Regions from separate parts of the Streptomyces fractus genome, predicted to be linked through region 1. Evidence: riboswitches for the same ligand, from Rfam matches in the RefSeq annotation. Region 1 holds a riboswitch; each other region holds the start of a gene.
The links. A riboswitch is a leader RNA that binds a small molecule or an ion and turns the genes downstream of it on or off. The one in region 1 is predicted to bind cyclic di-AMP.
Positions count from the first base shown of each region.

Region 2: linked by a shared signal. The riboswitch ahead of ACP4E5_RS19505 (C40 family peptidase) and the one ahead of ACP4E5_RS14170 (M23 family metallopeptidase) in region 1 are both predicted to bind cyclic di-AMP.
Region 3: linked by a shared signal. The riboswitch ahead of ACP4E5_RS22260 (M23 family metallopeptidase) and the one ahead of ACP4E5_RS14170 (M23 family metallopeptidase) in region 1 are both predicted to bind cyclic di-AMP.
Region 4: linked by a shared signal. The riboswitch ahead of ACP4E5_RS10135 (M23 family metallopeptidase) and the one ahead of ACP4E5_RS14170 (M23 family metallopeptidase) in region 1 are both predicted to bind cyclic di-AMP.

Region 1 is NZ_JBMYHI010000002.1:2,738,569-2,745,942, forward strand. Features, by position in the region: gene ACP4E5_RS14155 (bifunctional acetate--CoA ligase family protein/GNAT family N-acetyltransferase) at 1-2,399, opposite strand, end outside; gene ACP4E5_RS14160 (HPr family phosphocarrier protein) at 2,588-2,869, shown strand; gene ACP4E5_RS14165 (GntR family transcriptional regulator) at 3,094-3,780, opposite strand; gene ACP4E5_RS14170 (M23 family metallopeptidase) at 4,004-4,804, opposite strand; cyclic di-AMP (ydaO/yuaA leader) riboswitch at 4,817-4,980, opposite strand; gene ACP4E5_RS14175 (M16 family metallopeptidase) at 5,221-6,588, opposite strand; gene ACP4E5_RS14180 (M16 family metallopeptidase) at 6,606-7,374, opposite strand, start outside.
Region 2 is NZ_JBMYHI010000002.1:3,927,617-3,934,990, forward strand. Features, by position in the region: gene ACP4E5_RS19495 (M23 family metallopeptidase) at 1-959, shown strand, start outside; gene pcrA (DNA helicase PcrA) at 1,001-3,523, opposite strand; cyclic di-AMP (ydaO/yuaA leader) riboswitch at 3,730-3,881, shown strand; gene ACP4E5_RS19505 (C40 family peptidase) at 3,890-5,083, shown strand; gene ACP4E5_RS19510 (hypothetical protein) at 5,155-5,508, opposite strand; gene ACP4E5_RS19515 (C40 family peptidase) at 5,823-6,869, shown strand; gene ACP4E5_RS19520 (class I SAM-dependent DNA methyltransferase) at 6,884-7,374, opposite strand, start outside.
Region 3 is NZ_JBMYHI010000002.1:4,482,146-4,489,519, reverse strand. Features, by position in the region: gene ACP4E5_RS22275 (alginate lyase family protein) at 1-744, shown strand, start outside; tRNA gene ACP4E5_RS22270 (tRNA-Met) at 807-880, shown strand; gene ACP4E5_RS22265 (PP2C family protein-serine/threonine phosphatase) at 1,049-2,167, shown strand; cyclic di-AMP (ydaO/yuaA leader) riboswitch at 2,411-2,558, shown strand; gene ACP4E5_RS22260 (M23 family metallopeptidase) at 2,570-3,622, shown strand; gene ACP4E5_RS22255 (aldo/keto reductase) at 3,749-4,705, shown strand; gene ACP4E5_RS22250 (PrsW family intramembrane metalloprotease) at 4,699-6,012, opposite strand; gene trmB (tRNA (guanosine(46)-N7)-methyltransferase TrmB) at 6,095-6,862, opposite strand; gene lhgO (L-2-hydroxyglutarate oxidase) at 6,990-7,374, opposite strand, start outside.
Region 4 is NZ_JBMYHI010000002.1:1,788,337-1,795,710, reverse strand. Features, by position in the region: gene ACP4E5_RS10160 (helix-turn-helix domain-containing protein) at 1-402, shown strand, start outside; gene ACP4E5_RS10155 (DUF6126 family protein) at 395-652, shown strand; gene ACP4E5_RS10150 (ABC transporter ATP-binding protein) at 783-1,619, shown strand; gene ACP4E5_RS10145 (ABC transporter permease) at 1,616-4,144, shown strand; gene ACP4E5_RS10140 (tyrosine-protein phosphatase) at 4,261-5,058, opposite strand; cyclic di-AMP (ydaO/yuaA leader) riboswitch at 5,446-5,612, shown strand; gene ACP4E5_RS10135 (M23 family metallopeptidase) at 5,616-6,416, shown strand; gene ACP4E5_RS10130 (SGNH/GDSL hydrolase family protein) at 6,635-7,374, shown strand, end outside.

The DNA of each region.
Region 1 (7,374 bases):
CGGGTCAGGTCCTCGTAGGCGCGCCGCAGCTCTCCCTCGCCGGACAGGTCCAGGCGTACGCCGCCGAGGTCGGGGCGGTGCCGCAGATGCGGGGCTGTCGTCTTCAGGGCCACCGGGTAGCCGAGCGTGTGCGCCGCCGCCGCTGCCTCGTCCGGGCCGGGCGCCGGCAGCGTGCTGCGCACGTCGATGCCGTAGCGGGACAGCAGGGCGCGGGCGTCCTCCGGGGCGAGGTCGGCGCCTCGCGGGTCGCCCTCCTTGGCGAGCAGTTCCGTGATGAGCTCGGCGGCTCCCTGCTCGTCGATGGCGTCGTAGCCGGGCACCTTGCCGGGCGCGGCGGCGTCGCGTCGCCACTGGGCGTACTTGGACACCTGGGAGAGCGCACGGACGGCGCGCTCGGCGGCCGGGTAGGCGGGAATGAGGCGCGGGGCGCGGTCCACGGGCGGCGGGGTGTCTTCGGGGGCGTCGGGCCTCTCGGAGGGCTCGGGGCCGGAGCGCTGGGGCAGGGCGTCGGGCGCGTTGGGCCCCGTGCTGGCCGCGGCGGAGAGTGCTTCCGCGAGGCCGCCGAGCTCGACGTGGACGACGAGCACCGGCTTCGTGGGCCCGGTGGCGGCTGCCGCGCTCAGGGCGGCCGCGAGTTCCGCGTCCTCCGAGGGGCCCTCCCCCACGGCGGGGATCGCGGTGACCACCACGGCGTCCGTCTTCTCGTCGGCCAGTGCCTGCTCCAGCGCGGCGCGGAAGTCGGCGGCGGACGCGGCGGTCGTCAGGTCCAGCGGCGGCTTGGGCCGCAGTCCTTCGGAGAGGCACACGTCGTACGTGAGGAGGCCGAGCGATTCCGAGTTGCCCAGGATGGCGACGCGCGGCCCCTCGGGCAGCGGCTGGCGGGCCAACAGAAGCCCGGTGTCGACGAGTTCGGTGATCGTGTCGACCCGGATGACCCCCGCCTGGCGCAGCAGCGCGGAGACCGTGGCGTACGGGAGGCGGGTGGCCCGCACCGCGTGCCCCGTGGGGGCGATGCCGCTGTGCCGGGCGCCCTGTACGACGACCAGGGGCTTGGCGGCGGCGGTGCGGCGGGCGAGGCGGGTGAACTTGCGGGGGTTGCCGATCGATTCGAGGTACATGAGGGCGACGTCGGTGTCCGCGTCGTCGTACCAGTACTGAAGGACGTCGTTCCCGGAGACGTCCGCGCGGTTGCCCGCGGAGACGAACGTGGAGACACCGCTTGCCCCGGTGACGCCCCCGCCCCTGCGGTGCAGGCGGGACAGGAGCGCGATGCCGATGGCGCCGGACTGGGCGAACAGGCCGATGCGCCCGGGGCGCGGCATCTCGGGGGCGAGCGAGGCGTTGAGCCGTACTCCCGGTGACGTGTTGATGACCCCGAAGGCGTTGGGCCCGACGATGCGCATCCCGTAGCTGCGGGCCTGGCGGACCAGGGCGCGCTGGCGCTCGCGGCCCTCGTCCCCGCTCTCGGCGTAGCCGGCGGAGACCACGACGAGGCCCTGCACGCCGCGCTCGCCGCACTCGGCGACGACCTCGGGGACGTCCGGGGCGGGCACGGCGACGACGGCCAGGTCGACCGGGGCGGCCGGGTCGATGTCGCGTACGGAGCGGTGGGCGGGCACGCCGTCGACCTCTGTGACGTCGTCCCCGAACGCCTGGTTCACCGCGTACAGCCGACCGGTGAAACCGGCGTCCTTCAGGTTGTCGAGAACGCTGCGGCCCACCCCTCCGGCCGCACGCCCCACTCCGATCACGGCGACGGAGCCGGGGGCGAGCAGGCGCTGCACGGAGCGGGCCTCGGCGCGCTGCTCGCGCGCGTGCTGCACCGCGAGCGATGCCTCCGTGGGCTCGATGTCGAACTCCAGGCGGACGACGCCGTCCTCGAAGCTGCGCTTCTGCGTGTATCCGGCGTCCCGGAACACCTTGATCATCTTGCTGTTGGCGGGCAGCACCTCGGCGGCGAACCGGCGGATGCCGCGCTCACGGGCGACGGCCGCGATGTGCTCGAGGAGGGCGGAGGCGACGCCGCGGCCCTGGTGGGCGTCCTGCACGAGGAACGCGACCTCCGCCTCGTCGGCGGGCGCGGTCGCCGCCATGCCCTGCGCGTTGATCCGGTCGTAGCGCACCGTGGCGATGAACTCGCCGCCCACCGTGACGGCGAGACCGACCCGGTCCACGTAGTCGTGATGGGTGAAGCGGTGCACATCCTTGGCGGACAGGCGGGGGTAGGGCGCGAAGAAGCGGTAGTACTTCGACTCGTCCGAGACCTGCTCGTAGAAGCTGGTCAGGTGCTCGGCGTCGGCGGTGGTGATGGGCCTGATCCGTGCGGTGCCGCCGTCGCGCAGCACCACGTCGGCCTCCCAGTGGGCGGGGTACGCATGCCGGTCCGACGGGGTCTCCATGCCGCAAGGGTAGGGCCGGGCACCGACAGACGACGGTCGGTCGTACGGGTCGCGGCCCGTGCGTACGGGAGGCACCCTATGGAGGACCGAAGGGCCGTACCGGTGAGGACCTGGGTCCGCGTCACGCACGCCTGCCGGTATGGAACACTGGTCTAGACAACCGTGAGACACCTGAAGGGCAGCATCACATGGCTGAGCGCCGCGTCAACGTCGGCTGGGCCGAGGGCCTCCACGCCCGCCCCGCTTCCATCTTCGTCCGCGCTGCCACGGCGTCCGGCGTTCCCGTGACGATCGCCAAGGCCGATGGCAACCCCGTCAACGCCGCCTCCATGCTGGCCGTGCTCGGCCTGGGCGCGCAGGGCGGCGAGGAGATCGTGCTGGCCTCCGACGCCGAGGGCGCGGACGCCGCGCTCGACCGTCTGGCGAAGCTGGTCGCCGAGGGGCTCGAGGAGCTTCCCGAAACCGTCTGACACAAAGACGGTCCGACACAAAGACCAAAAGCAGTACGGCTGAGCCGCGCGTCCCCTTCGGGGCGCGCGGCTTTTTCGTTCGCTATTGCGTCACGAATTGGGCGACAGGAAAGACCACAGGGAAGACGGCAGGGACGGCAACAGGAAATAGGCAGCGGGAATTGATCCGCACCCGGTTCCACCCATTCATCGAATAGTGCACTTCTTTGTATACGGCGCTGTTGTTAAACCTGGCGCCCCACTGTGTTGACTGCATGTTGCGAAGTCCTCACACGCTCGCCGGCGCGGGGAACGCGCAGCCTGTGGGCGGCCGTCGCGCGCTCCGCGTGCAGGGTGGCCAGGGCGCGGGCACGCTCCGCGTCACCCCGCGCCACGGCGTCGACGATGGCGCCGTGCTCGGCCCAGGACTCGGCCGGCCGGGCCGGGCTCTCCACGGCGTACATCCAGGCGATCTTGTGGCGGAGCTGAGTGAGCAGGGTGATCAGGCCGGGGCTGCCGGAGGCCTGGGCGAGCGTCTCGTGGAACCAGCTGCCGAGGGAGCGCAGATCCTCGCTCTGACCTCGCCGGGAGCGCTCCTGCCCCAGCCTGACCAGGCCGCGAAGGACCTTGAGGTGGGCCTCGGTGCGGCGCTGCGCGGCGCGGTGGGCGCCCATGGGTTCGAGCAGCATGCGGATCTCCAGGAGGTCGGCCGCCTCCCGCTCGGTGGGTTCGGCCACGCACGCGCCCGCGTGCCTGCGCGTGACGACGAACCCCTCCGCCTCCAGGGTGCGCAGCGCCTCACGGACGGGCACGCGAGAGACGCCGTAGCGACGCGCGAGGAGTTCCTCGGTGAGTCTGGCGCCGCGCTCGTAGACGCCGGCGACGATGTCGTCGCGGATCGCTGTGCATACCGACTGCGCGGGAATGCGCATGACTCGACCTCCGCCTCAATGCCCGCGATACGCGGCCGATTGACGCCCGGTCAAGCGCGAATGACACGCGGCCGGAACGTTTACCCGGAGACTCTATTCCACCGGAGTTGAATTTCCGACGAGGGGACGGAATCCGGGGATATTTTTTGGACAGTGCAGACCCGCGCACGCGAAAGCCCCGGCTCGGGGAGCCGGGGCTTTCGGGGAAGGTGTGACTGGTGGGTCAGACGTTCACACCGTGCTGGCGCAGGTACGCGACGGGGTCGATGTCCGAGCCGTAGTCGGGGGTGGTGCGGGCCTCGAAGTGGAGGTGCGGGCCCGTCACGTTGCCAGTGGCTCCGGAGAGGCCGATCTGCTGGCCGGGGGTGACGTCCTGGCCGACCGAGACGCCGATCGAGGACATGTGACCGTACTGGGTGTACGTACCGTCCTTCATCTTGATCACGACGTTGTTGCCGTACGCGCCGCCCCAGCCGGCCTCGACGACGGTGCCCATGCCGACCGCGTGCACCGAGGTGCCGCTGGAGGCGTGGAAGTCGATGCCGGTGTGGCTGCCGGAGGACCACAGTCCACTGCCGGCCTTGTAGGCGGTGGAGACGTACGAGCCGGAGATCGGCGACACGAAGCTGTTCAGGCGCTTGCGCTCCGCCTCGCGGGCGGCGCGCTTCTTGGCCTCGCGCTCCTTCTCGGCCTTCTCGGCGGCCCGCTTCTTGGCCTCCGCCTCGGCCTTGCGCTTGGCCTCCTCGGCCTTCTTCTTGGCCTCCGCCTCGGCCTTCGCCTTGGCGGCGGCCTTGTGCTGCGCGGTGGCCTGCGCGTCGATCTGCTCGGCGAGGGAGTCGCCGATGGCGACGGCCTGCGTGAGGCCGTCGTGCGGGACCGTCGCGGTGTCGGCGGCGAGGGCGGGGGCGGCGAGGCCACCCACCACGCCCGTCGTGGTGATCGCGGCGACGCCCGCGACCTGAGCGGTGGTACGCGTCAGGCGGCTGGGACGGCGGTGCTTCCCGGTGGCACGGGTGAACCCCATGAAGTGGCTGGTCCTTTCCTTCCTTCTCGCCTACCGGGTTAGCTGACGGGTTCGGAGCAGGAAGGTCTCCTACAGGCCCCCTCCCCTGATGGGAAGAGCGCCCGATTCACCCCAGGGACTTCGGTGGGTCCCCGGCTCCCCTGGCTCACACCATGGGGACTCGGCGATGACTGTCCGGTGTCGCGGGCGCGACGTACGTCTGGCGGACAGCCGGAGGGAACGCTAAGCGGGGCGTCTTTGAATCAACAAACAGAACCCGGCTTTTGTAGTGCACGCCACAGGGCAGACAGGCAACCTCTACGCCAATTCGGACATTTGCGAACGTGTGGCGATTGAAGGTGATCGTGACGGACGCCACGAAGCCCCGGCCGCCGATGCCGGCGCCGGGGCTTCGTGGCGTGCCTGGGGAGCCGAACTCAGCCCGCGACGACCGTGACTTCGCCGATGCCGAGCGCCTTGACCGGCTCCTCGATCTGCGCGGCGTCACCCACCAGGATCGTCACCAGACGGTCCGCCGGGAACGCGCTCACAACAGCGGCCGTGGCCTCCACGGTGCCCGTGGCGGCCAGTTGCCGGTACACCTGCGCCTGGAAGTCGTCCGGCAGGTGCTGCTCGACCTGGTCGGCCAGGGTGCTCGCGACGGCCGCTGCGGTCTCGAACTTCAGCGGGGCCACGCCCACCAAGTTCTGTACGGCGGTGTCCCGTTCGGCATCCGTGAGCCCCTCGGCCGCCAGCGTGCGCAGGACCTTCCACAGGTCGTCGAGCGCGGGCCCGGTGTTCGGAGTGTCCACCGAGCCGCTGATGGCGAGCATCGCGGCGCCGCTGCCGTCGGGCGCGGAGCGCAGCACCTGGGCGAAGGACCGCACGCCGTAGGTGTAGCCCTTCTCCTCGCGCAGGACGCGGTCCAGGCGCGACGTGAGGGTGCCGCCCAGGCAGTACGTGCCGAGGACCTGCGCGGCCCACACACGGTCGTGCTTGTCCGGTCCGACCCGGCCCATCAGCAACTGCGTCTGCACGGCGCCCGGCCGGTCCACGATGACCACGCGGCCGGTGTCGTCGGCGACGACCGGCGGCACGGGGCGCGGCTCCGTGGTGTCACCGGTCCAGGCGCCGAGCGTGTCGGCGAGGAGGGCGTCCAGGTCGATGCCCGTCAGGTCGCCCACGACGACGGCCGTGGCGGTGGCGGGGCGTACGTGCCGGTCGTAGAAGGCGCGCACGGCCGCCGCGTCGATGGCGGAGACGGTCTCCTCGGTGCCCTGGCGCGGGCGCGACACGCGCGCGTCGGCCGGGAAGAGCTGCTTGGAGAGCTCCTTGGCGGCCCGCCGGGCCGGGTTGGCGCTCTCGTGCGGGATCTCGTCCAGGCGGTTGCGGACGAGGCGCTCGATCTCGCTGTCGTCGAAGGCGGGGGCGCGCAGGGCGTCCGCCAGGAGGGCGAGGCCCTTGGAGAGGCGGGAGGCCGGCACTTCGAGGGAGGCACGGACGCCCGGGTGGTCGGCGTGCGCGTCCATCGTGGCGCCGCAGCGCTCCAGCTCGGCGGCGAACTCCTCGGCGGAGTGCTTGTCGGTGCCCTCGTTGAAGGCCCGCGCCATGATCGTGGCGACGCCGTCGAGGCCCTTGGGTTCCGCGTCCAGGGGCGCGTCCAGGTGCACCTCCACGGCGATGACCTGCTGACCGGGCCGGTGGCAGCGCAGCACCGTCAGGCCGTTGGGGAGCGCGCCGCGCTCCGGGGCGGGGAACGCCCAGGGCTTGGGCTCGCCCGCCTGCGGCCGGGGGTGGAAGTCCATGTTCGCGAGCTGCTCGGTCACTGGCCCGCCTCCTCGGTGATCTCGGCGGTCTCGGCGTTCTCTGCGGACTCGGTCTCGGCGGGCGCGGTCGGCTCGTACACGAGGGACGCGCGGTTGTCGGGGCGCAGGCGCGCCTTGGCGATCTCCTGGACCTCCTCGGCGGTCACGTCCAGGACGCGCCCCACGGCAGTCAGGGCGAGCTGCGGGTCGCCGAACAGGACGGCGTAGCGGCACAGCTCGTCGGCGCGTCCCGCGACCGTGCCGAGGCGGTCCAGCCACTCGCGCTCCAACTGGGCCTGGGCGCGCTCCATTTCCTCGGGGCTCGGGCCCTCTTCAGCGAACCGGGCGAGCTCCTCGTCGACGGCGGCCTCGATGACCGGCACCTCGACGTCTCCGGAGGTCTTCACGTCCAGCCAGCCCAGGGAGGGCGCTCCGGCGAGCCGCAGCAGACCGAAACCGGCCGCCACGGCCGTACGGTCACGGCGTACGAGCCGGTTGTAGAGGCGCGAGGACTCGCCGCCACCCAGGACCGTGAGGGCGAGGTCGGCGGCGTCGCACGCGCGCGTGCCGTCCTGCGGGAGCCGGTAGGCCGACATCAGGGCGCGCGCCGGGACCTCCTCCTCGATGACCTCGCGCTGCTGCTCGCCGATGACCTCCGGGAGGGCGCCGTCGCGCGGGGCGGGCTTGCCGTCGTGGCCGGGGATGGAGCCGAAGTAGCGCTCGACCCACGCCAGCGTCCGCTCGGGGTCGATGTCGCCGACGATCGACAGCACCGCGTTGTTGGGC
Region 2 (7,374 bases), 1.2 Mb from region 1:
ACGACGCCACGCAGTGGAACGCCACCGACACCGCCGAAGCCGTCGGCACCCCGGGACCGGAGTCCGCGTCGGAGCCCGAGCCGATCGAGGAGCCGGCCCCCGAAGCGGACCACGCGCACGGGCCCGTCCTCGACCTCGACTCCCCCACCGAGTCCGCCGCGGCCGCCCCCGCGGCCCCGAAGCCCGCGACACGCAGGGCCGGGAAGAACGTCTCCCGTGGTCGTACCGGCCGCCGTCGTCCGCCGGCCAAGCGGTCCGCGCTCATCACCGTCGTCGTGCCGTCGGTCTGTGTGGTCGGCGTCGCCGGGATCGCCGCGGCGAGCGTCGGCGGCGGCGGGGACGACGGCAAGGAGACGCAGGCCGCGGCCGCTTCGGACGCGCACGCCGTGAAGCCGGCCGTCGCCAACAACAAGCTGGACTCGCAGTTGAAGGACCTGTCCGCCGACGCGGGCGACTTCGCCGACCGGGCGAGCCGCACGCAGGAGCGGATCGACCTCAAGGCCAAGCAGGAGGCGGCGCGCAAGCAGGCCGCCGAGGAGGCCGCGCGCAAGGAGGCGGCGCGGCCCAAGTTCGTGCTGCCGGTGAAGCAGCACGGGCTGAGCGCCTTCTTCGGGCAGGCCGGCGTCAACTGGATGTCCGTGCACACCGGCATCGACTTCCCCGTCTCCTACGGGACCCCGGTGATGGCCGCGACGGACGGCACCGTGCGCACGCAGTGGAACAGCGCGTACGGGAACATGGCCATCGTCACCGCCAAGGACGGCACGGAGACCTGGTACTGCCACCTGTCCTCGCACACCGTGATGAGCGGTCCGGTGAAGGCCGGTGACGTGATCGCGCACTCCGGGAACTCCGGCAACTCGACCGGACCGCACCTGCACTTCGAGGTGCGGCCCGCGGGCGGCGCGGCGGTCGACCCGCTGCCGTGGCTGCGCAGCCACGGCCTCAACCCGAACTGAGCCGCCCCCCTTCGTACGTAAGGAAGGAAGGGGCGCGGCGGCTACAGCTTCTCGACCGGGGCGTACCGCAGCAGCAGGCGCTTCGGCTTCGGGTCGCCGAAGTCGATCGACGCCTCCGCCTTGTCGCCCGTGCCCGACACGCCCACGACCGTGCCGAGCCCGAACTGGTCGTGCGTGACGCGGTCGCCGACGGAAAGGGCCACCACCGGCTTGGAGTTCGCCCGGCTCGTGGCGAAGGCCGGCGTCGTACCCGTGCGGGAGCGCGAGGACGACAGGGAGGCCGCGATGCCGCCGCCGATGCTCTTGGTCGAGGCCGCGGGCGTGGACGGGCCGGTGCGCTTCCAGTCCAGGTGACCGGCCGGGATCTCCTCCAGGAACCGGGACGGCGGGTTGTACGAGGGCTGGCCCCAGGCGCTGCGCATGGAGGCACGCGTCAGATAGAGGCGCTGTCGCGCGCGCGTGATGCCCACGTACGCGAGGCGGCGCTCCTCCTCCAGCTCCTTGGCCTGGCCGAGGGAGCGCATGTGCGGGAACACGCCGTCCTCCAGGCCGGTCAGGAAGACGACCGGGAACTCCAGGCCCTTGGCGGTGTGCAGCGTCATCAGTGTGATGACACCGCTGCCGTCGTCCTCCTCGTCGGGGATCTGGTCCGAGTCGGCGACGAGGGCGACGCGCTCCAGGAAGTCGGAGAGTCCCCCGCCGCCCGTCCCGGTCCCGCCCTCCTCGGTCTCGGCCTCCGCGGTCCCGCCCTCCGCCGTGCCGTCGCCCGCGGCGGCCTCCTGCTCGAACTCCAGGGCCACGGCGGCGAGTTCCTGAAGGTTCTCGATCCGGGTCTCGTCCTGCGGGTCGGTGGAGGCCTGGAGCTCGGCGAGGTATCCGGTGCGCTCGAGGATGGCCTCGAGGACCGTGGCCGGTCCTGCGCCCGACTCCACGATCGTGCGCAGGTCCTCCATCAGCGTGTTGAACCGCTTCACGGCGTTCGCCGAGCGGGCCGCCATCCCGTACGCCTCGTCGACGCGGCGCAGCGCCTGCGGGAAGGAGATCTTCTCGCGCTGGGAGAGGGCGTCGATCATCGCTTCGGCGCGGTCGCCGATGCCGCGCTTGGGCACGTTGAGGATGCGGCGCAGCGGGACCGAGTCCTCGGGGTTGGCGAGCACGCGCAGATAGGCCAGGACGTCCCTGACCTCCTTGCGCTCGTAGAAGCGGACGCCGCCGACGACCTTGTAGGGCAGGCCGGTCCTGATGAAGATCTCTTCGAAGACACGGGACTGCGCGTTCGTCCGGTAGAAGACGGCGACGTCGCCCGCCTGCGCGTCGCCCGCGTCCGTGAGCCGGTCGATCTCGTCGGCGATGAACTGCGCCTCGTCGTGCTCGGTGTCCGCGACGTAGCCGGTGATCTGGGCGCCGGGGCCCTCGTTGGTCCACAGGTTCTTGGGGCGGCGCGACTCGTTGCGCTCGATCACCGCGTTCGCCGCGCTCAGGATCGTCTGCGTGGAGCGGTAGTTCTGCTCCAGCAGGATCGTCGTCGCGTTCGTGTAGTCCTCTTCGAACTGCAGGATGTTACGGATCGTGGCGCCACGGAACGCGTAGATCGACTGGTCCGCGTCACCCACGACGCACAGCTCGGCCGGGTCGGCGCCCTCGCCCTCGGTGGGGCCGACCAGCTCGCGCACGAGCGCGTACTGCGCGTGGTTCGTGTCCTGGTACTCGTCGACGAGGACGTGGCGGAAGCGGCGGCGGTAGTGCTCGGCGATGTCCGGGAACGCCCGCAGCATGTTCACCGTCATCATGATCAGGTCGTCGAAGTCCAGCGCGTTCGCCTCGCGCAGGCGTGCCTGGTACATCGAGTACGCCTGGGCGAGGGTCTTCTCGAAACCGTCGGCCGCGGTCGCCGCGAAGTCCTCCTCGTCGATCAGCTCGTTCTTGAGGTTGCTGATCTTGGCGGTGAAGGACTTCGGCGGGAACTTCTTCGGGTCCAGGTCGAGGTCGCGGCAGACGAGCGCCATGAGCCGCTTGCTGTCGGCGGCGTCGTAGATCGAGAAGGAGGACGTGAAGCCCAGCTTCTTCGACTCGCGGCGCAGTATCCGGACGCAGGCGCTGTGGAACGTCGACACCCACATCGCGTTGGCCCGCGGGCCCACCAGGTCCTCGACGCGCTCCTTCATCTCGCCGGCGGCCTTGTTCGTGAACGTGATCGCGAGGATCTGGCCGGGGTGCACGCCGCGCTCGGCGAGCAGGTACGCGATGCGGTGCGTGAGGACGCGGGTCTTGCCGGAACCGGCGCCCGCGACGATGAGCAGCGGGCTCCCACCGTGCACGACGGCCGCCTGCTGGTTCTCGTTCAGCCCCTCCAGGAGGGAGGCCGAGTCGAGGACCGGGCGCGGGGCGCCGTCCCGGTAGTGCGCGTCCCTGCCCGCGGGCGCGCCGAGCTTCCCACCGAACAGGTCGTCCGGCATCGGCTCCGCGGCCCCGTCGTCGTACTCGGGGTCCGGGGGCGGCGGCGGGGGCTCCTCCGCGCCGTGTCGGAGGCCGGTCAGGAAGCTGTCGTCAAAGAGGCTGCTCATCGCTCTACGAGTCTAAGCCGCCCCACTGACAACCCGTGGCTGCCTTTGACAACCCGTGGCTGCCTTCGGAACTCCGGGCGCCCTCCAGGTGGCAGATCACGAAAATGTATCGGGCATATCGAACATCAACCTTCACAGCAGCCACACGAGTTGGCTACGGTGCAGCCGGGCAGCCCGTCCCCCCGCCCGCGGATGTCGCGGCGAGCGGGCAGCCCCCGCCGAGTTCCGTACGCCGTAAGGCAGGGAACCGGGGACCCAACCGACCTTGGGGTGAATCGGTCAGCCGACCGTAGGGCAGCCTTCCGCGTACCACGCCCGAACCCGACAGCTAACCCGGTAGGCGGACGACGGAAGGAGTCGCCTGCCTTGGCGTCGCACCGCAAGCCCCGCAGCCGTTCCCGGATGACCGGCGGCCTTCGCACGACCCCCGCGGTCGGCATCACCACCGCCGCCCTCACCTCCGTGGCCCTGCTCTCGCAGACGGCACAGGCCGCGCCCGCGCAGCCGTCGAAGCCGCGCCTCGAAGAGGTTCAGCAGAAGGTCGACACCCTGTACCGGCAGGCCGAGGTCGCCACCCAGAAGTACAACGGCGCGAAGGAGCGGACCGACTCCAAGAAACAGCAGGTCGACAAGCTCCTCGACGATGTCGCGCAGCGCACCGACGAGATGAACACGGCCCGCCAGAAGCTCGGCAGATACGCCGCCGAGCAGTACCGCTCGGGCAGCGTGAGCGACACCGCGACCATGTTCCTCGCGGACGATCCGGAGGACTACTTCTCGCAGCGCCAGCTGATGAACCGGCTGACCGCCGAGCAGAAGAAGTCGATCGACGACTATCAGACGCAGGCGCGCGAGACCGCGAAGAAGCGCACCGAGGCTCAGTCGAGCCTCCAGGACCTCACCGAGTCGCAGGCCGAACTGAGGTCGACGAAGGAGACCGTCCAGACGAAGCTCTCCGACGCGCGCGAGCTGCTGGCCGAGCTGACCGCCAAGGAGAAGGCGCGGCTCGCCGAGATCCAGAAGGCCAAGGAGGAAGAGGCCCGCAAGAAGGCCAAGGAGCTGGCCGCCAAGCAGAAGGCCGCGGAGGCGGAGAAGGAGAGGGCGGCCGAGAAGGCGCGGGAGCAGTCGTCCGGTTCGTCCTCCTCCGGTTCCTCGTCCGACTCGTCATCCGGCTCCGGATCCTCCTCGGACGCCTCGTACGCCACGAAGGCCGCGCAGGCGCTCGCGTTCGCCAAGTCGCAGGAGGGCAAGCCGTACGTGTGGGGCGCCACGGGGCCGGACTCGTACGACTGCTCGGGTCTGACGCAGGCGGCGTGGAAGTCGGCGGGGATCTCGCTGCCCCGGACGACCTGGGACCAGGTCGAGGTCGGCAAGACGGTGCCGCTCTCCGATATCCAACCCGGTGACCTGGTGTTCTTCTACGACGACATCAGCCACGTGGGCATGTACATGGGCGACGGCATGATGGTCCACGCGCCGAAGCCGGGCGCGGTCGTGCGCGAGGAGTCGATCTACTACGACGGCACGTCGGCGATCCACAGCGTGGTGCGCCCCGCCTGACACACGTACGCGGAAGGGCCCGGCAGGTGCGTCCTGCCGGGCCCTTCCGTACGTACGGTGCGTGCGGTCGCTCAGGTCCAGAGCACCGCGATGAAGATGTTGGCGACGGTGAGCGCGCCGACGGTGATGAAGAGGCCCTTCTCCGCCTTCTCTTCGTCCCGCTTCACGTAGACGATGCCGAGGATCACGATCAGCAGCGCGAGCTTCACGCCGATCTTGATGTTGTTCACGGTGCTGCCGTCGGCCTGGTTGAGGCCGACCAGGGCGACGCCGGTCACCAGCATGGTCAGCGCGCCGTGCAGCATCGCCTTGTTGAAGCGGGCCGCGCCCTCCTTCATCGCCGACATCTGCGTGAGGAAGCCGCCGAGCAGCGAGGCGATGCCGATGATGTGCAGGCCGACGAAGAGGTGGATGAGTACGTCCATGGTCCGGAGCCTAACCGGACGCCCATGGCCCACTACGGGCACCCCTTTGCCGCCCTGTTGTCACTTTCCGCCACTGTCCGTAACAAACAGACCAGTTGCGAACAATCCGGCACCAACCCGTTACGCCGAGGTTTAGCGTCCTTCCTCAGGTGACCGACTCCCCACCGCCGCCCGGGCCAGGGGCGGCAGTCGGACACCACCGCCGAGAAAGGTCCGGCGGCGACCCGCTCCCCCTGTGCGGGCCGCCGCCGGACGCGCGACCGGCGGTCGTACGTCTCGGAAGGCCGCCCCAGGCCGTCCAAAAGGAGCAACCAGTGCCGGCAGCGCACCGCAAGCCCCGACCGCGTTCGCTCAGCGGGAGCAGGGCCCGCACCGCGGCCACCCTCGCCCTCGCCTCCGCGGCCACCGTCACCGCCCTCGACGGCGGGGCGGCGCACGCGGAGCCCGAGCTCAGCCCCGCCCAGGTGAAGGCCAAGGTCGACAAGCTGTACCAGGAGGCGGAGGTCGCCACCCAGAAGTACAACGGGGCGAAGGAGAAGGCGGACGGAGCGCGGAAGAAGGTGGACACCCTCCAGGACGAGGCCTCCCGGCGTACCGAATCCCTCAACTCCCAGCGCGAGAGGCTGGGTTCAGTGGCGGCATCCCAGTACCGCACGGGCGGCGTGGACCCGTCGGTCCAGCTGCTCCTCTCCTCCACCCCCGACGCCTACCTCGACAAGGCGTCCCTCACGGAGCGCGTCGGCGCGCGGCAGGCCGCCGCGGTCACCCGCGTACAGGGCGAACTCCGCGAGATCGACCAGCTGCGCGGCGACGCCGACGACACGCTCTCCGAACTCCGCGCCAAAAAGGCCGAGTTGGAGGACAACAAGAAGAAGGTGAAGCGAAAACTCGCGGAGGCCCGCCGCCTCCTCGACCGCCTCACCCCCCAGGAGCGCGTCCTCACCCCCGCGACGCCGACGAGCGAGCACGCCTCACGCTCGGTGGAACGCGCCGACCTCTCCCAGGCCCCCAACTCCCGCGCCAAGGCGGCGATCTCCTTCGCGTACGGCGCCCTGGGCAGCCCCTACGTATGGGGCGCCACCGGCCCCTCCGCCTTCGACTGCTCGGGCCTGACGCAGGCCGCGTACAAGGCGGCCGGGGTGTCGATCCCCCGCACGACGTACTCCCAGATCGACGCGGGACAGCGCGTCCCGAAGTCCCAGCTCCAGCCGGGCGACCTGGTCTTCTTCTACTCCTCGATCAGCCACGTGGGCCTCTACATCGGGGGCGGCAAGATGATCCACGCCCCGAACCCGAGCGCCCCGGTACGGGTGGCCCCGATCGACGAGATGCCGTTCGCGGGAGCTACGCGGGTGGCGTGACGCCGCACCGGCGGTCACACGGGCTTCTCCCACACCGACACGTGCCCCCGGCTCTCGCTCGTGAAGGGCTTCCTGGTCCACCCGTCCCACCGCTCGCTCAGCCGCAGCCCGGCGATCCGCGCCATCAGGTCGAGCTCGGCGGGCCAGACGTAGCGGAAGGGGATGGTCCAGAAGGATCCCTTCCCGGTCCCGGGGTGCACCTCCACATAGTTCGAGCTCATGGCCTGCGTCGCCACGTCGTAGCGGTCGAAGGCCCACCGGTTCTCGCTCACCTCGAACGGCACGGCCACCTGTCCGTACGGCAGCCGCCGCAGGTCCGGCACGCCGACCTCGATGACGAAGCGGCCACCAGGCGCGAGATGCGCGGCGGCGTTGCGGAAGCAGTCGACCTGCGCGTCCTGCGAGGTCAGATTCATGACGGTGTTGAAGACGAGGTAGGCGAGGGTGAAGTCCGCACGCCCCGCGCGGGTGGTGGCGAAGTCCCCGATGGTGACCGGGATCCCGG
Region 3 (7,374 bases), 1.7 Mb from region 1:
GGACTCCAGGCCGCCTGGGCCGGCACGTCCTGGGCGAAGGCCGCCGAGCTGATGCAGTACACGTACAAGGACTGGCCGGACGGGCAGGAGCTGAAGTTCCAGCGGATGCTGCGCGAGGTCTATCTGCCCGAAGTGCGGAGTGGTTCCGCCGACTTCAACGGCAACTGGGACCTGGTGATGGCCGACGCGGCGATGAGCATGGCCGTCCACCTCAACGACCAGAAGGCCTTCGACCAGGCCGTCGGGCACTTCCGCGCCCGCGTCCCCGCGTACTTCTACCTGTCGTCCGACGGGCCGCTGCCGGTGAAACCGAAGGGCAGCGACATCGACACCCCGAAGAAGCTGCGGACGTACTGGTTCGGGCAGAAGACCTTCAAGGACGGGCTCGCGCAGGAGACCTGCCGCAACTTCAAGCACGCCAGCTACTCCCTCGCCGCCACCTCCCACATGGCGGAGACCGCCTGGCACCAGGGCGTCGACCTGTACGGGGAGGTGAAGGACCGGCTCGCCGCGGCGCTCGAACTGCACTCCAAGTACCAGCTGGGCGCCAAGGCCCCGTCTTGGCTGTGCGGCGGGAAGGTGCAGCGGGACATGGGCCCCGACACGGAGGTCGGCCTCCAGCACCTTCAGGGGCGGCTGAAGATGGACCTCCCGCAGACGGAGAAGCTCACCCACAAGCAGCGGCCGGAGGGGACGGACGACCTGTTCGTCGCGTGGGAGACGCTCACACACGCCGCCGCGTGAGCCGTCACGCGAAGCGATTCGCGTTCACTCCCCCTGATGGCGTAGAGTTGTGAACACAACGGCGCGGGGTGGAGCAGCTCGGTAGCTCGCTGGGCTCATAACCCAGAGGTCGCAGGTTCAAATCCTGTCCCCGCTACTGAAGACCGAGGCCGGAATCTCATCGAGATTCCGGCCTCGGTTTTTTTGCGTGTTGCGCCCGTCACGTTCTCCACCCGTACGGCCCACCCCTGCTCGCCCCCGCGCCCCCGTGCGGGAACTCTTGGTGAGACGCCGGAAGCTGGCAGGGAACGGCAGGAGACGAGTGGTGGGGCAGCGAAGAGGAGGCACCGGCGGGAGAGGGGGGCGGCACGGCTCCGAGGCCGCCTGCACCCGCCTCTTCCTGCGGCTGCTGCCTCTGCTGCTGGTCCTCGGCGGCGCGGCCTACGAGTACGCCACCCCCAGCGGCTTCCCCGGCGCCCCCTTGTTCAGCGCGGCGCCGCTGGTGGCCGCCCCGTTCTTCTCGCTCGGCGCGACGATCCTGGTCGGCGCGGTGTCGATCGGTGCGATCGTCGCCGTGCACCTGCGCTTCACGGAGCACCTTGACTCCGTGTTCGTCACCGAGATAGTCACCGTGGCCACGGTCTGCCTCCTGGCCTGTCTGCTCAACAGGATCGTGTGCCGAAGTCACGAACAGCTGGCCTCCGCCCGTGAGATCGCGCAGGCCGCGCAGCTGGCGGTGCTGCCCGAGCCGGCCCGGCGGCTCGGCGGCTTCGTGATCGCGGCGCGCTACGAGGCGGCGCAGGCCGACGCGTTCATCGGCGGCGATCTCTACGCGGTCCAGGACACCCCGCACGGCATCCGGATCATCGTCGGTGACGTGCGCGGCAAGGGGATGGGCGCGGTCGCCGCGGTCGCCGTCGTCATCGGCGCGTTCCGGGAGGCCGCCGAGCAGGAGGGCTCCCTGGAGGCGGTCGCCCAGCGCCTGGAGCGGGCCCTGGCCCGCGAGGGCACCCGGCGCAGCGGCATCGACGACTTCGAGGGCTTCACCACCGCGGTGCTCGCCGAGATCCCGCACGGCGTCGAGCTCGTCCGCGTCCTCAACCGCGGCCACCCCAGCCCGCTGCTGCTGCTCGGCGACGGCACCGTACGCGCACTCGAACCGTGCCAGGCGGCGCTGCCGCTCGGGATGAGCGAACTCGGCAGCTGGCCCGACCGTGCCGTCGAGGCGGCGTTCCCGTCCGCGGCCACGCTGCTGCTCTACACCGACGGGCTCTCCGAGGCGCGCGATCCGAGCGGCCGCTTCTACGATCCGGCGGCCCGGCTCTCCGGGCGCCTCTTCCCCGGGCCCGAGGAACTCCTCGCGTCCCTCGCCGCGGAGGTGCGCGCGCACACCGGCGACGGGACGAAGGACGACATGGCGCTGCTCGCCGTGCGACGCGGCTGAGTTCCTTGATCATTGTTACCAGAGGTAGCCGAACGGCGTCGCTCCGCATAACAATTGACGCACCATCAGTTGCTGGGATGTTTGCGAGCCGCGATCAACTCGCCCGGTTCCGCCCCTTCATGACCCGATAAGTCCTGGCCAGAGTCGTGAACGATCAGTGGGAAGCGCTTGGAATTACTGTCTGCTGTCTATTAACGTTCGATAACGCAGCGCGGTCGTCCCAGCCGTCACAAGAGACGGCTCCGTGCGCACACGCTTAATCCCGCAAGGGAACCGGGGAACCATCAACTTGGGGTGAATCGGACGCTCTTCCTGTCTCGGGAGGCGCCCGTAGGAGACCTTCCTGCTCCGAACCCGTCAGCTAACCCGGTAGGCGAGAAGGAAGGAAAGGAGAGCGCCCCCGTGGCGTCGAACCGGCCTGCCCCCGACTTCTTCTACGGCCCCGATGACGACTTCGGCGTCGAGCAGGAGTCCTGGGAGGAGTGGAATCCCACCGAGGAGTCCGTCGCTCCCCTTCGCGGCAAGCATCGCGTGGCCCGCCGCCGCGGTGGTTTCGCTCGTAGCTCCACTGTTCTCGGCGTCGGCGTGGTCGCCGCCGTCGGTGCGGGCGGCATCGCCACCGCACAGGGCGGCAAGCCGCCGGTCCACATCTCCATGCCCGACCTGTCCGCGGTCAAGGACTCGCTGCCCGAGGCCAAGTCGCTGCCGGGCGTGGGCTCGCTCATATCCCACGGTTCGGACTCCGGTTCCGACTCCGACGCCACGGCCTCCCCGCTGAGCGGCGCCGGTGTCACCCAGGCCGATGCCGCCGACGGGCAGACCGGCGCCGGCGAGGCGCTGCGGGCCCGCATCATGCAGCAGGCCGAGACGCAGCAGGACGCGGCCGACGCCTCGGCGAAGCAGGCGGCGGAGGAGGCGGCCGCGAAGCAGGCGGCAGCCGAGGCCGCCGCCAAGCGGGACGAGGCCGATGCCAAGGCCGCCGCCGAGAAGAAGAAGGCCGAGGCGGAGGCCCGCCGCAAGGCCGAGGCCGAGCGCCTCGCCAAGCTGGCCGCCAGCTTCAAGCTCCCGGTCGCCTCGTACACGATCACCGGCACCTTCGGTCAGCCCGGCTCCATGTGGTCCTCCGGGTACCACACGGGCCTCGACTTCGCCGCCCCCACGGGCACGCCGATCCGCGCCATCCACTCCGGCACGGTCACGGAGGCCGGCTGGGCGGGCGCGTACGGCTACCGCACGGTGCTCACCCTCGACGACGGCACGGAGCTGTGGTTCTGCCACCAGTCCTCGCTCAACGTCAGCGCGGGCCAGAAGGTCTCCACCGGCGACGTCATCGGCCGCGTGGGCGCCACGGGCAATGTGACCGGGCCGCACCTCCACCTGGAGGTCCACCCAGACGGGCAGTCCACCGGCGTCGACCCGGCGCCATGGCTGCGCGGCAAGGGCCTCACCCCCTGAGTCGCCGAACCCCGGCGGTCCTGGCGCTCACCCCCCGACGCCAGGGCCGCCGGTTTTGCACACCCTTTGGGTATCCGGCGGGGTGATCGTGGAACACCGTATTCCGTACGGGTGTTGAGTAACGGCATGACTTCCTCCACTCGATCTCTGCGCAAGCTCGGCAGCTCCGACCTCGAGGTCTTCCCGCTGTCCCTGGGGGGCAACGTGTTCGGCTGGACCGCCGACGAAGCCACGTCCTTCGAGGTGCTCGACGCGTACGTCGCCGCGGGCGGCAACTTCATCGACACCGCCGACGTGTACTCGGCGTGGGTGGACGGCAACCAGGGCGGTGAGTCGGAGACCGTCATCGGCAAGTGGCTGGCCTCGCGCGGCCGCCGCGACGACGTCGTCATCGCCACCAAGGGCAGCCAGCACCCCGAGTTCCAGGGCCTGTCCGCGGCCAACATCAAGGCCGCGGCCGACGCCTCCCTGAAGCGCCTGGGCACCGACCACATCGACCTGTACTACACGCACTACGACAAGCCCGAGGTGCCGGTCGAGGAGATCATCGGCGCCCTCGACGAACTGGTGAAGGCGGGCAAGGTACGCCACATCGCCGCTTCCAACATCTCCGCGCGGCGCCTCCAGGACTCCCTGGACTTCTCCGACCGCGAGGGCCTCGCCCGCTACGTCGCGCTCCAGCCGCACTACAACCTCGTCGAGCGCGACGCGTACGAGGGTGAGCTGCAGGACGTCGCCGCCCGCGCGGGCATCGGGGCCGTGCCGTACTACGCGCTCGCCTCCGGCTTCCTGACCGGCAAGTACCGGCCGGGGCAGCGCGTCGACAGCGCCCGCGCCGCGAAGGCCGGCGCGTACCTGGAGACGGAGCGCGGGCAGCGGGTCCTGACCGCCCTCGACGAGATCGCGCAGGCGCACGACGCCGAGATCGCCACGGTCGCCCTCGCCTGGCTCGCCGCGCAGCCCACGGTTACGGCGCCGATCGCGTCCGCGCGGACCGTCGAACAGCTCCCGGCGCTGCTCGCGGTGGCGGACGTGGAGCTGACGCGGGCGGAGCTCGACCGGCTCACGGCGGCGTCTCAGTAGCGGTACGGGTTGTCGTAGGTGTACGCGGGGCCCTGCGGAAGCGGGCTCGCGTACACCGGGGGCAGCCACATCGGCGCCGCGATCTGGGAGCCGTACGCGAGCGCCGGGCGCGCGTAGTGGCGCCGCGCCCACAGCGCCTCAAGGAGTTCCCGCTCCCGTACGACGAAGTCCGCGCCGGCCTTACCCCTGCGGCCGCGGTGGCGCAGCAGCGCGAGGGACGTCGCGCAGTCCTCGTACTCGGCGACCGCCGTCGCGGCCGCTCGACCGCCGTAGTGCGTCGCGAAGTCGCGGGCCAGGCGCCGTGCCTTGAGCGAGGCGAGCGCGAACGGCTCGGGCGGGGCGAGCCAGCCCGCGGCGACGTAGGCGGGCAGCTCCTGGCGGACGGTGCGCAGCTCGCGCTGGCGTACGTACACCGTGAGCCAGGTGAGGATGCCGAACACCGGCACCATGAACGCGGCGTACACCGCGAAGAAGCCGTACTCGCCGAACGATGACGAGCCGTTCCAGAACGCGTGCATGCCCATCGCGGCGAGCAGCCCGGCGAGCGGGAGCAGCATCCGGCACAGCCGCCCGCGGCCCGGCGCCATGGCGGCGGCGATGCCGAAGCCGATGCCGGTCAGCACGGTGAACAGCGGGTGCGCGAACGGGGACATCACGACGCGCACGAAGAAGGTGGCGGCGGTGACCGAGGTCAGGCCGGGACCGGTGCCGGACATCTGGTCGGTGCCGAAGGCGTTGCCGAGATAGAGGATGTTCTCGGTGAACGCGAAGCCGGTGGCGGTGACCCCGGCGATGACGACGCCGTCGACGATTCCGGTGAAGTCCCGTCTGCGGAACAGGAAGACGAGCAGCACGGCCGCCGCCTTCGCGGACTCCTCGACGATCGGGGCTATGACGGTGGCGCCGAGCGTGTCGGCGCTGGACGGGTCGGCGGTCGCGGTCTCTATCCAGCGGGTCGCGAAGCTGTTGGCGACGATCGCTATCAGCGCCGCCGCGCACGCCCCCCAGGCGAAGGAGAAGATCAGATTCCGCCAGGGTCCTGGCTGTACGCGGTCCAGCCAGCGGAACGCGGATATGAGGAGGGGGACGGGCAGCACGGCCAGCCCGAGCCCGACCAGGAAACCCTCCGTGCCGGTCTGCTCGCGGACGAGGGCGAGGATCACGGCCCCGGAGAGCGCGAGCAGCGTCGCCAGCGCGGTGGCCCGCACACCCTTCCGCTCCCACCAGCGCGGATGCCGGACAGCGCCCTTCGGGTGTGCGCCGAGGGCGTCGTCCTGGTGCTGCGGATAGACCGGATACGAGGCCACGCATTGACCCTAACGAGGGACGCGGCCCGCCGCGACGGGGCGCATCAAGCCTCGTCGGGTGATTGTGGCGAGGGGTCCGGACTCAGCGACGACGGAACAGCAGATCGCGCACCACGTGACTCTTGTCGAGCCCCTTGCCCTCGAAACGGGTGAGCGGCCGGAACGCGGGCCGCGGCGCGAACCCGCCACCCTCGATCGTGTTCTCGTAGTCGGGGTGGGCCTCCAGGACCTCGAGCATCTGCTCGGCGTAGTCCTCCCAGTCGGTCGCGCAGTGCACGAGCGCGCCCGGCTTGAGCGGGCCCGCCACGAGCGACAGGAATTCGGCCTGGATCAGGCGCCGCTTGTTGTGGCGCTTCTTGGGCCAGGGGTCCGGGAAGTAGACGCGCAGCCCGTCGAGGCAGTCGGCGGGGAGCATGTCGCGCAGCAGCACGATCGCGTCGCCGTTCGCCACCCGTACGTTGTCCGTCCCCGCGCGCTCCGCCAGGTTCAGCAGATTGCCCTGGCCCGGCGTGTGCACGTCGACCGCGAGGATGCCGGTCGTCGGATCGTCCTGCGCCATCTGCGCCGTGGCCTCGCCCATGCCGAAGCCGATCTCCAGGACGACGCGCTCGACGCCGGGGAACAGCTCCGCGAGGTCGAGCGTGCGCTGCCCGTCGATGTCCAGGCCCCACTTGGGCCACAGCCGCTGCAGGGCGTCGGCCTGCGCGTCGGTGACCCGGCCGCGGCGGGGCTGAAAGCTGCGGATGCGGTGCTCGTAGTGCGACCGCGCGGGGTCGGGCCGGGGCCCGTCGGGAAACCGCGGCTCGTTGGGGCGGGCGGTGGGCGCGGGGGTTTCAGACGACTCAGACACAGTGGAACCGATTTTACGGGCGCCCGGCAGCGGTCCGCTTCCAGCGGGGGCCGGTAAACCGAGCCCCTGCGGCGATTGAGCAGCGGGGTCCGGGGCGGAGCCCCGAGGCGTCAACCACGGCGCCGGGTCACAGCAACGCAAGCACCCGCCGCGCGATCTCCCGCCCGATCGGCAGGGACGCCGTCGCCGCAGGCGAAGGCGCGTTCAACACGTGAACCGCCCGCACCCCCTCCCGTATCAGGAAGTCGTCCACAAGCGTCCCGTCCCGCAGCACCGCCTGCGCCCGCACGCCCGCCGCCACCGGCACCATGTCCTCCGCCGTGACTCCGGGCACGAGCCTGCGCACAGCCTTGGTGAACGCCGCCTTCGACAGGGACCGGTGAACCTCCCCCGCCCCGTACCGCCAGTGCCGCCGCGCCATCCGCCACGCTCCCGGCCACGCCAGCGTCCCGGCGACCTCCCCGGGCCGGACGACCCCCCACCCGTAGCCCTCGCGGGCGAGCGCCGGCACC
Region 4 (7,374 bases), 950 kb from region 1:
GAGACGCCCGCCGGCCGGGACGCGGTCGTGCGCGGCGGCGCGCTGGAGCCCACCGAAGCCGGTGGCTGGACGTACCGGCAGGCCGGGTCGCCCGGCCGCGGCATGCAGGCGTTGCAGGTCCACGCGCCGTACGGGTCCCAGGGCGATGTCGTGCGCGTGCATCCGGGGGAGGAGTGGCTGTACGTCCTGTCGGGCCGCCTGCGGCTGCGGCTCGGGGACACGTCCTACCGGCTGGATCCGGGCGACAGTTCCCACTTCGACTCCCTCACCCCGCACCGGATCGCCGCCGTCGACCCGGGCGGCGTCGACTTCCTCTTCGTCCACACCCTGCTGCAGAGCCCGACGGCCGCGTTGTGCCTCGGGCCGTCGGCGGGGCCGGTAAAGGAGACCCGCCATGGCTGAATCGGCTGACGCCGCTGACTCCACCGAATCCGCCGAATCCGCAGACAGAGCCGTCACGGCTGACACGGTCGGTGCGGTCGGCGCTGCTTACGTGGCTGACGCGACCGCGGCGGCCCCGGGCCCCGCCCGCCGCCAGATCGAGGACAAGCTCCCGCGCGGCATCCTGATCCGGGTCCTCGTGTACGTCTTCGCGGGGCATGCGGTGGCGGGGTTCATCTACTTGCTGTTCACGCTGGGCGGGAACCAGTGAGGCGGCACCCCCTACTGCGGTAGCACCTCCATGTTGGCTCCCCGGTATGACGCCAGGCGCCCGGCCGTTCTCGCACACTCCTCTCCGTCAGAACGAACGACGGTGAGTACGAGAGGGCGGGGACAGGGCCATGAGGCTACGCAGGGGCAAGCGGCGGACGACGGAGGACAACGGGCCGGAGGCACCGGCCGCGGCCGGCACGCCTGGGCTCGCTGTTGAACTGCGCGGTGTACGGCGGCATTACGGGCGCGGGGCTGCGGCGGTGCACGCTCTCGCGGGCGTCGACCTCGCGCTGCCGCGCGGCACGTTCACGGCCGTGATGGGGCCGTCCGGGTCCGGCAAGTCCACCTTCCTGCAGTGCGCCGCCGGGCTCGACCGGCCGTCGGCGGGTTCCGTGCGCCTCGGTGGCACGGAGATCACCGGCATGAGCGAGAACAGCCTCACCGAGCTGCGCCGCAGCCGCCTCGGCTTCGTCTTCCAGGCGTTCAACCTGCTGCCGTCGCTGACCGTGGAGCAGAACGTGCTGCTGCCCATGCGTCTCGCCGGCCGGCGCCAGGACCGCCGCCGGGCATCGGCGATGCTCGCGCAGGTCGGGCTCGCCGACAAGGCGCGGCGCCGCCCCGGCGAGCTCTCCGGTGGCCAGCAGCAGCGTGTGGCCGTCGCCCGCGCCCTGGTCACGAGCCCCGACGTGGTGTTCGCCGACGAGCCGACCGGCGCCCTCGACACCGGCACCGCCGCGGAGGTCCTCGGCCTGCTCCGCAACGCGGTGGACGCCCTTGGTGCCACGGTTGTCATGGTCACCCACGATCCGGCCGCGGCCGCCTGGGCCGACCGCGTGCTGTTCCTCGCCGACGGCGCCTTCGCCGACAGCCTGGAGCGCGGTTCGGCGGAGCGGATCGCGGCGCGGATGGCGACACTCGCCGCCCGGACCTCCCGCGCGGGCGCGATGGCGGGGGCGGCGGCATGAGGAGCCTCGCCCCCAACGGCCTGGCGCGGGCGGCCGTGCGCTTCAAACCCGCCTCGTTCGTGGGCACATTCGTCGCGCTGCTGATGTCGGCGTTGATCGTCGCGGCCTGCGGCACCCTGCTGGAGACGGGCGTACGCGCCTCGGTTCCGGCGCAACGGTACGCGAAGGCGCCGGTCGTTGCGGCGGCCGAGCAGTCCGCGCGGGTCGTCGCCGACACCGTCGACGGCCCGGAGACAACGACGTATCCGCTCCCGGACACCGCGCGCGTGGACGCGAGACTCGCGGCGAAGGCCGCCCACGCGCCGGGAGTCGGGGCCGCGGTGGCGGACTTCACCTTCCCGGTGCGGCAGGGCGCCGGAGCGCTCACCGGCCACGGCTGGGACTCGCACGCCTTCACCGGCACCGTGCTGTCCGCGGGCGCCGCGCCGCGCACGGGCGAGGTGGTGCTCGGCGCCGCCGCGGCCCGCACCGCGAAGGCCGGCGTCGGGGACACCGTCGCGCTCGAAACCGCCGCGGGGCGCACGGAGTTCCGGGTGTCGGGCCTTGCCGAGGTCGGGGCCGGTGACGCCGCTGCGGCAGGTTCGGCGGCCGGCGGCGGGGACAGCGGCGGGGCCACGGCCTGGTTCGCCGACGCCGAGGCCCCCGCGCTGTCCGGTCACCCCGGCAAGGCCGACGCCATCGCCGTTCTGGCCAAGGACGGCGCCGACACCGGCGCCCTGGCCGCAGCCGTCGAGAAGGCGCTCGCGGGCTCCGGCGCGCAGGTGCTGACCGGCGACGGCCGCGGCGAGGTCGAGGACCACGGCCTGGCGTACGCCAAGGAGACCCTCACCGCGCTGGGCGGCTCCTTCGGCGGGATCGCCACGCTGGTGGCCGTGTTCACCACGGCGGGCACGGTCGCCCTCTCCGTCGGGCAGCGCACCCGCGAGTTCGCGCTGCTGCGTGCCGTCGGCGCCACCCCGCGGCAGATCCGCCGGGCGGTCGCCTCCGAGGCGCTGCTCGTCGCGCCGCTCGCCGGGGTGCTCGGGTGCCTGCCGGGCATCGGGCTCGCGCACTGGTGGTTCGGGCAGCTGAAGGACCGCGGGGCCGTTCCGCAGGCGGTCGAGCTGCACGTCTCGTGGATCCCGCTGGTCGCCGCCGTCGGGACCGGGCTGCTCACCGCGCTCGGTGCGGGCTGGATCGCCGGGCGCAGGCCCGCGCGGATCAAGCCGGGGCAGGCGCTCGCCGAGGCATCGGTGGAGCGGCTGCGGCCGGGCGTCATCCGTACCGTGCTCGGCCTCGCGGCCCTCGGTGGCGGCTCGGCGCTCGCCGGTGTCGCCGCCTCCACGGCCGGCGCCGACGCGGCGAACGCCTCGCTCGGTGTGGTCATGCTTCTCATGCTCGCCGTCGCCCTGCTCGGCCCGCTGGTTGCCCGGTTGTGCGCGGCGCTGTTCGGCCTGCTGCTGCGTGGAGGAGGCGCCTCGGCCTCGCTGGCGGCCGCCAACTCCCGGACGAATTCCCGCCGGTTGGCGTCCGCGATCACCCCGATCGTGCTGGCGATGGCCTTCGCCTCGACGTTGGTCTTCATGCACACGAGCGAGAGCAAGGTGGCCGCGGACCAGCTGCGCGACGGCATCACGGCGGACCACGTCGTCACCAATCCGGCAGGCCTCCCCGCCGGCGCCGCAGGCCGGGCCGCCCGCGCCCCCGGCGTCGACGCGGCCGTGAGCCTGCTCGACACGCAGGTGCTCGTACCGGTCGCCTCGGGAGGGGAGACGTCGCTGCAGGCGACCGCGACCCAGGGCATCTCGGGCACCGGAGCCGAGCTCGCCAAGGTGCAGGACCTGGATGTACGCGGCGGCCGCCTGGACCGGGTGGGCGCGGGCCGCATCGCCATCGACAAGACCCTCGCCACGGCGGCGACGGTGAAGGTGGGCGACAAGCTGCCGCTCTATCTCCCCGACGGCACGAAGGCCCGTCCGGAGGTCGCCGCGGTCTACGGCCGGGGCCTCGGCCTGGCGGGGGTGACCATGGACCGTGCTTCCCTGGCAGGCCATGTCACATCGGGCTTCGACGACACGCTGCTGGTGCGCGGCGGAGACGCCGCGCCGCTCACCGCGTTCGGCAAGGTCACCGACGCTTCGGGGTACGCCGTCGCGCGGAGCGTGGACAGTGAACTGGGCGCCTGGTCCAACTACATGATGGCCGCGGTCCTGGGCGGCTTCGCCGCCGTCGCCGCGGTCAACACCCTGGTGATGACGGTCCTGGACCGCCGTCGCGAACTGACCGTGCTCCGCCTCGTCGGGTCCACGCGCCGCCAGGTGCTGCGGATGCTCCGCTGGGAGAGCCTGCTGGTATCGGCGGCGGGGGTGGCGCTTGGCACGGCCATCGCGCTGATCACGCTGACCCCGATGATGCGCGGCATGACGGGAGAGTCCCCGTACATACCCCCGCTGCTGTACGGCACGTTCGCGGCGAGCGCGGTGTGCCTCGGGCTGCTCGCCGTGACCCTCCCTGCGCGCGCGGCACTCCGCGACAGGGAGGGGTGACGGATGACGTCAGGCATCGGTCGACCGTGTGACGCCCGGCGTCATGTGATGCCGGGCGTCAGCCGAGAGAGCGGGTGTCTGTCGAGAAAGCCGGGTGTCAGTCGAGAGAGCGGGTGTCAGTCGAGGAGGCGCTCGCGCAGTCGCTCGCGCGTCGCCGCGGTGAACTTCAGGCCCTCTTCGAGGTAGCGGTCCGTGCCGCCCCAGACCTCGTCGATGGTCTCGAGGCCGGCGTTGAGGTACTCGACGCGGGCGTCGAAGAGCGGGCTGAGCAGCTCCATGATCTCGGGGGAGTAGGCGTCCTTCGCGGTGGCCGTGCGGCGCACGTTGTAGCGGCGGTGCTTCTCGTTCGACTTGAGGTAGTCGGCCTCGATGGCCTCGCGCTCCACGCCCACCGCGAGCAGCGTCACGGCGATCGAGAGGCCCGCGCGGTCCTTGCCCGCCGCGCAGTGCATCAGCGCGGGCAGGCTGTCCTCGGCGAGGGAGTGCAGCACGCGGCTGTGCTCGGCGGTGCGCTCCTTGATCATGGTGCGGTAGGACTCGACGAGCCGGTTCGCCGCGCGGCCCTCGGAGAGGATCTGACGCAGCTGGTCGATGTTGCCGTCGCGGACCATGGTCCAGAATTCGGCGCCGTCGGCCGGGTCGTTGAGCGGCAGGTTCAGATTGCGCACGCCGGGCAGTTCGACGTCTGCGCCCTCCAGCTTCTGGTCCGCGGAGTTACGGAAGTCGAAGACCGTATGCAGACCGAGGGAGGAGAGGAAGGTCGCGTCCTCGGCCGTGGCGTGGGCGAGGTGACCGCTGCGGAACAGTACGCCCTGGCGCACGCGCCGGCCGTCCACGGTGGGCAGGCCGCCCACGTCTCGGAAGTTGCGCACTCCGGTCAGCTCGGGCTCGGTGGACGGTGCGTGCTGCGTCACAGGGGCTCCTCCCAATCGGTGCACCGGCGTTGGGTCGCCGGTGGGCGCGCTCCTGACGATACGACATCGGTTCCACAGGCAACCATCTGTCCGATTCGCCCTGTTCTGTAGCAACTGTGCATGGATCGAAGGGGCTTGTGGGCGTGTGCGTGACCGGCTTCATGTTCGTGACGCTGTGTGGCGGGCGGCCCGGATTGGCCGCCCAGTAATCCCCGAAGGTATGGCGTTGGTAAAGCGGGGAATGTCGACGGAGGGTTACGCAGGGATGCCTCAGAAACCCAAGGAATTGCCCCCGCAAGCGAATTCGGGGTTTGTCGCCGCCATTGCCGTTCGCCTACGGTCACCAATCAATCCGGTCGGAACGCCTAGTCCTGCCGCCGCCCGGGTTCCTTTCGACTACCCGTCACGGCAGGAGCGGGGGACCCACACGCAGTGCGCCGCGCAGGGATTTCCCCAAGCGGCTAGGGGTGAAGCCGTGCCCGTTCCCCGGGCGCGGCCGGGCATCTCCAGCCCGAACCCGACAGCTCACCTCGTAGGCGACGGAGAGGAAATTCAGCATGCCCGCAAAGGGAAAGCACCGCCTTTCGACCTCCCAGCGCATCGCCCGTGTCGCCGCCGTCGCCTCCGCCGGTGGAGCCGCGCTCGCGCTGCCGCTCATGGGCGCTACCGGCGCGCAGGCCGCGACGTCCGACGGCACCGCCGACGCCACGACGTACACCGTCAAGGCCGGTGACACGCTCTCGAAGATCGCCAAGGCGCACGACGTCGACGGCGGCTGGAAGAAGCTCTACGAGGACAACAAGGACGCCGTCGGCTCGAACGCGGACCACCTCAAGATCGGCGTCAAGCTCGACCTCGGCGGCGCGGCCGGCAGCGACAGCAGCTCCGGTTCTGGTTCCGGTTCCGAGGGTGCAGCCACCGCCACGCAGGCGAGCGCCAAGACCACCGCCTCCGGCGGCTACGTCGCGCCCGTCGACGGCGCCAAGGGCACCGGTTACGGCAACTCCGGCTCCATGTGGTCCAGCGGCAGCCACACCGGCGCCGACTTCTCGGTACCGACCGGCACCTCCGTGAAGTCGATCGCCGACGGCACCGTCGTCTCGACCGGCTCGGGCGGCGCATATGGCAACGAGGTCGTCATCGAGCACGCCGACGGCCACTACTCCCAGTACGGCCACCTGTCCTCGATCGGCGTCGCGCAGGGCGACACCGTGACGGCCGGCCAGGAGATCGCCAAGTCCGGCGCGACGGGCAATGTCACCGGACCGCACCTGCACTTCGAGGTCCGCACGACCGCGGACTACGGCTCGGACATCGACCCGATCGCGTACCTGAGCGAGCACGGTGTGAACGCCTGAGACGTCCCGTAGCGGTCGAGGCCGCTCGCTCCCTTCGGCGCCTGGGGTCGTTCCCCGGGCGCCGAATCGCGTTCGTGCGCTTATTCCCCAGGTGGCGAGTGGGTTATCTCACCACCCGTCAACCCCTGGCTACGGTCGCGTAGGTCACACCCGAGGGTGAAAGATGTGTGGTCGTGGCAAACGAATCGAGAGCACTCAGGGACTCACTCAACGGCACGATCCGGTCCTACGCGGCCGTGGGCGACAGCTTCACCGAAGGAGTCGGCGACCCCGGTCCCGACGGAAAGTTCGCGGGCTGGGCCGACCGGCTCGCCGTCCTCCTGGACGACCGGGTGCCCGAGGACACCTTCAAGTACGCGAACCTCGCCGTGCGCGGCAAGCTCCTCGACCAGATCGTCGCGGACCAGATCCCGAAGGCGGTCGAGCTCGCCCCCGACCTGGTGACCCTGGTCGCCGGCGGCAACGACATCATCCGCCCCGGCACCGACCCGGACGACGTGGCCGAACGGTTCGAGAAGGCCGTCCTCAAGCTCACCGACGCGGCGGGCACCGTCATGGTGGCCACCGGCTTCGACACCCGTGACGTGGCCGTGCTCAAGCACCTGCGCGGCAAGATCGCCACGTACAACATGCATGTGCGGGCGATCGCCGACCGTCACGGCTGCCTGATGCTCGACCTGTGGTCCCTGAAGTCCATCCAGGACCGCAGGGCCTGGGACGACGACCGCCTCCACCTGTCGCCCGAGGGGCACACGCGCGTGGCGCTGCGCGCCGCCCAGGCGCTCGGCGTCGAGGTGCCGGCCGACCCCGAGCAGGCGTGGCCGCTGCTGCCGCCGCGCGGCACGTTCGAGGTGCGGCGCGACGACATCCACTGGGCGCGCGAGTTCCTGGTGCCGTGGATCGGGCGCAGGCTTCGCGGCGAGTCCTCCGGCGACCGGGTGCAGGCCAAGGGCTTCGT